DNA from 2 places in the Bacillus sp. z26 genome. Region 2 is predicted to be linked to the other one. Evidence: a T-box and tRNA genes for the amino acid it is inferred to sense, from the RefSeq annotation. Region 2 holds a T-box; the other holds one or more tRNA genes.
What was found. A T-box is a leader RNA that pairs with one kind of tRNA and senses whether it is charged. The one in region 2 lies ahead of trpS (tryptophan--tRNA ligase), so its partner is inferred to be a tRNA-Trp.

Region 1 (2,360 bases), 260 kb from region 2:
TTGCTGACAAAAATCGTCTGGTGACGATAGCGAAGAGGCCACACCCGTTCCCATTCCGAACACGGAAGTTAAGCTCTTCAGCGCCGATGGTAGTTGGGACGCGAGTCCCTGTGAGAGTAGGACGTCGCCAGGCATTATAAATTATTCCGCAGTAGCTCAGTGGTAGAGCATTCGGCTGTTAACCGAACGGTCGTAGGTTCGAGTCCTACCTGCGGAGCCATATGGAGAGCTGTCCGAGAGGTCGAAGGAGCACGATTGGAAATCGTGTAGACGGTCAACGCTGTCTCAAGGGTTCGAATCCCTTGCTCTCCGCCATAATAACTTACTAAATGGCCCCTTGGTCAAGCGGTTAAGACACCGCCCTTTCACGGCGGTAACACGGGTTCGAATCCCGTAGGGGTCACCACTTAAAAATGGAGGATTAGCTCAGCTGGGAGAGCATCTGCCTTACAAGCAGAGGGTCGGCGGTTCGATCCCGTCATCCTCCACCATAATATTCTAGTATCACATTCACATTGGCGCGGGGTGGAGCAGTCTGGTAGCTCGTCGGGCTCATAACCCGAAGGTCGCAGGTTCAAATCCTGCCCCCGCAATAAAATGGTCCGGTAGTTCAGTTGGTTAGAATGCCTGCCTGTCACGCAGGAGGTCGCGGGTTCGAGTCCCGTCCGGACCGCCATTTACATAATGAAGTTGGCTCAGTAGCTCAGTCGGTAGAGCAAAGGACTGAAAATCCTTGTGTCGGCGGTTCGATTCCGTCCTGAGCCACCATTATAAATTAAAATTTAAATAATATAATCTCATTTAATTATTATGCCGGTGTAGCTCAATTGGTAGAGCAACTGACTTGTAATCAGTAGGTTGGGGGTTCAAGTCCTCTTGCCGGCACTCTTAATAACGGAGGGGTAGCGAAGTGGCTAAACGCGGCGGACTGTAAATCCGCTCCTTCGGGTTCGGCAGTTCGAATCTGCCCCCCTCCACCATTCATATAGGGGCATAGTTTAAAGGTAGAACAGAGGTCTCCAAAACCTCCAGTGTGGGTTCAATTCCTACTGCCCCTGCCAACATGGCGATTGTGGCGAAGTGGTTAACGCATCGGATTGTGGTTCCGACATTCGTGGGTTCGATTCCCATCAGTCGCCCCATTTTTTTAATTAATTTAAATAATAGCTTATATTACCTAATAAATTTTAATTGTTGGGCTATAGCCAAGTGGTAAGGCAACGGACTTTGACTCCGTCATTCGTAGGTTCGAATCCTGCTAGCCCAGCCAACCTATATGCGGAAGTAGTTCAGTGGTAGAACATCACCTTGCCAAGGTGGGGGTCGCGGGTTCGAATCCCGTCTTCCGCTCCAACGAATATATTGGCGGCATAGCCAAGTGGTAAGGCAGAGGTCTGCAAAACCTTTATCACCGGTTCAAATCCGGTTGCCGCCTCCAAAATCATGCCGGTGTGGCGGAATTGGCAGACGCGCACGACTCAAAATCGTGTTCCGTGAGGAGTGTCGGTTCGACCCCGACCACCGGTATCATTAGACAGTAGGCCAAAGCTGTCAAATCAAGGTTCTCAGCATTTTATGCTGGGAGCTTTTTTTATTTTTCCTACACGACAAAAACGATGCATAATCGTGTGCAATGAATCGTGCGAATAGGAGAATTAAATATGAAGAGAAGAAATATATTACTTAAAGAATTTAGATCTCGTAACAAGAGAAACTATAATACGTCTTATTTTCTTTATAAGCTAACCACCATTAATTACCATTGTCTTAGGTGAATGAATCTGTTACTATAATTTTAATTTAAATGAAAACCTTTAAGTGCAGTCCAGAGAGGCTGACAAGGTGGGCGATATACTGTTTGGAGAACGTATTTATACACATATTATTGTATAAAGAAAATACGTTTATTTCTGACATTTTCCACTTGTCACTTTGCGGCAAGTGGTTTTTTTGCTCACCAAGACTAAAACTTGGGAGGAAACAAAAGTGCAATTAAAAGACAAAGATTTTTCATTTCAATCAGTACCTAAAGCAAATCGCAACAGCTTCCTTAAAATGCTTGTTGTTATGCTTGGCTTCACATTCTATTCAGCAAGTATGTGGGCCGGTGGATCATTAGGTGAAGGATTAACATTTATGCAACTGATGGGTGTCATCTTACTTGGAAATCTAATATTAGGGGCATTTACAGGGGCATTAAGTTATATTGCAGCAAAAACAGGATTATCGACTCACTTACTCGCACAATATAGCTTTGGTGAAAAAGGAGCATATATCTCTTCATTCATGTTATCAGCAACACAAGTAGGATGGTTTGGCGTTGGGCTAGGAATGTTTGCCTATCCGGTCTCTAAATTAAC
Region 2 (2,360 bases):
GCAACGTCTTCATGACCAACATCCTGTTGGCCCGCGAGGAGCATAAGACAGGGACTCGGAAGGAGGTGCTTTCCCCTCCTGTAGAGGTCATGCTTATGTCCTGAGCTTCTAGCTGTTGAAGCTGGATTGAATAAAAAGCTGAAACAGCTCAATTAAGGAACGAAGACTAAATACGCCACGTCCTGTGGCAACGTCTTCATGACCAACATCCTGTTGGCCCGCGAGGAGCAACAGTCAGATATTCAGCCATTATGTAAGGTAATCCTGCTTAGTGAGCGGAAAATCCAGTCGAGTGAGCAGAATCCAGCCAAATGAAAGAAAAATCCAGCCGAATGAGAGAGAAATAGAGCCAAACGCATCATAAATCCAGCCGTTATTATGATTAATCCAGCCAATTTGCAAAATCCCCCTGCTTAGATACCAAAACAGAAGGTAGCCATCAGGCTACCTTCTGTTTTTAATGCAGTTTATTTTATCTTCTTTTACGGCCCAATCCAACTGCATTTTTCATTTTTCGTAATGTTTTATTAGCCGCTTTATTTGCCTCAAGTGCACCTTTATCAAGGATTTCATCTAACTCTGGAGAGTTTAATAATTCCTGATGACGTTCCTGGATTGGCCGAAGGGTGTCAACGACAACTTGAGCTACTTCCGCTTTAAAGTCTCCATACCCTTTACCTTCGAATCGTTTTTCAATGGATTCAATGCTTTCTCCGCTAAGCGCAGAATGAATAGATAAAAGGTTTGATATGCCTGGTTTATTTTCCTTATCAAATTTCACGATTCCTTCAGAATCTGTAACAGCGCTCTTGATCTTTTTTTCTACCTGTTTTAAATCATCCAATAAAGAGATCGTCGATTTTTTATTTGGATCGGATTTACTCATTTTTTTTGTTGGATCCTGTAAAGCCATGATACGCGCTCCTGAAGCAGGAAGCTGGATGTCAGGAATCGTAAAGACCTCTCCGTATTTCTTGTTAAAGCGCTCAGCGATATCGCGGGTCAACTCAACATGCTGTTTCTGATCATCGCCAACCGGAACAAGGCTCGTTTGATATAAAAGGATATCAGCAGCCATTAATGGAGGGTAAGTAAGAAGACCGGCTGAAACTGAGACCTGGGATTTTGATTTGTCTTTATATTGAGTCATCCGTTCAAGTTCGCCGATAGAAGTATTACATTGCATAATCCATCCGGCTTCTGTATGAGCAGGAACCTCAGACTGTATAAAAATCGTTGCTTTCTCAGGATCAATGCCAACCGCTAGATAAAGGGCTGCCAGATTTCTAATGTTCTTTCTTAATTCAAGCCGATCCTGCGGAACCGTAATAGCGTGTTCATCGACAATGCAAAAATAACAATGGGCGTCATTTTGCAGTTCAACAAATTGTCTTAACGCTCCAATATAATTACCAAGGGTCACGAGACCGGTTGGCTGTATGCCAGAAAATATAATACTCATCATCATTCTCCTTTCAATATAAAAAATCCCATTCGCCTCCACTATTAAAAGGGACGAATGGGATTCGCGGTACCACCCTAATTGTTTACATTTAAGAACATAAACCACTCAGGAATATCCATAAAGATATTCGTGCCCTGTAACGCGGGCATACGTCCTGTCATACTGCACCTTTTCCTACAGGAGGCTTAAAAGTCCATTCGGGTATACTTGGTTGTTTGTTCACAGCGACCACAAACTCTCTGAAAACCTTGTACTACCTTACTACTCTTTGTCATAGCCTTTAATAAATATTAAGTAATGATATTCTACTTAAACCGGCTGTAAATTGCAACTATCCAAAGAAAATTATTGAACAAATAAATGTAAAGACACAGGAAAAGATTCCTGAATAAAGTAACGGACTGGTCCAGGAGAAGGTAAGTACCTCCATATTTGGGCCTTGTTGATCGGATTCACCTTCAAGTTCCGAAAGGTATTCTTCTTTTTTTGAATTTATTTTCCAAAATTTCTTAAAGGAGTAGGAGAAGATTGAGAAAAAGCCTCCACCAATAACGTATAAAATTGCACCGGCACATACATAGACTAGGCCAATCAAGAAGTATGCATCAATAAAGGCAAGCAAAAAATGATTTTGTAAAAATGAATAGATAATAGAAATCATAAGGCCAAGACCACTTAATAGTAAAAATTTTGCTTGTAAAGATCGCATGTCTTTCCTCCGATTTATATGGTTTTTTTGATGTATTTAAATATTATATTAATTTTTTTTATTTTTAAAGTTGAAAGTTTATTCTAAAAATTTTATTATATTCATAACGTTTCAATTTTTTAGTGTTACATTGCTTTTAGTTAAATTTTCAGAAAAAATAAAATTATTTTTATTTAATAGGATATT

Region 1: it encodes a tRNA-Trp, which carries the amino acid that the T-box ahead of trpS (tryptophan--tRNA ligase) is inferred to sense. The anticodon was not compared.

Annotation. Positions count from the first base shown of each region.
Region 1 covers NZ_JBZFQM010000002.1:1,038,523-1,040,882, reverse strand. The annotation lists rRNA gene rrf (5S ribosomal RNA) at 17-133, shown strand; tRNA gene AC4G3K_RS10335 (tRNA-Asn) at 146-220, shown strand; tRNA gene AC4G3K_RS10330 (tRNA-Ser) at 224-315, shown strand; tRNA gene AC4G3K_RS10325 (tRNA-Glu) at 332-406, shown strand; tRNA gene AC4G3K_RS10320 (tRNA-Val) at 416-491, shown strand; tRNA gene AC4G3K_RS10315 (tRNA-Met) at 520-593, shown strand; tRNA gene AC4G3K_RS10310 (tRNA-Asp) at 600-676, shown strand; tRNA gene AC4G3K_RS10305 (tRNA-Phe) at 693-768, shown strand; tRNA gene AC4G3K_RS10300 (tRNA-Thr) at 813-885, shown strand; tRNA gene AC4G3K_RS10295 (tRNA-Tyr) at 897-980, shown strand; tRNA gene AC4G3K_RS10290 (tRNA-Trp) at 988-1,061, shown strand; tRNA gene AC4G3K_RS10285 (tRNA-His) at 1,067-1,142, shown strand; tRNA gene AC4G3K_RS10280 (tRNA-Gln) at 1,196-1,270, shown strand; tRNA gene AC4G3K_RS10275 (tRNA-Gly) at 1,279-1,353, shown strand; tRNA gene AC4G3K_RS10270 (tRNA-Cys) at 1,365-1,438, shown strand; tRNA gene AC4G3K_RS10265 (tRNA-Leu) at 1,446-1,527, shown strand; gene codB (cytosine permease) at 1,987-2,360, shown strand, end outside.
Region 2 covers NZ_JBZFQM010000002.1:781,526-783,885, reverse strand. The annotation lists gene AC4G3K_RS08950 (hypothetical protein) at 243-395, opposite strand; gene trpS (tryptophan--tRNA ligase) at 473-1,462, opposite strand; T-box leader at 1,509-1,749, opposite strand; gene AC4G3K_RS08940 (DUF3899 domain-containing protein) at 1,797-2,174, opposite strand.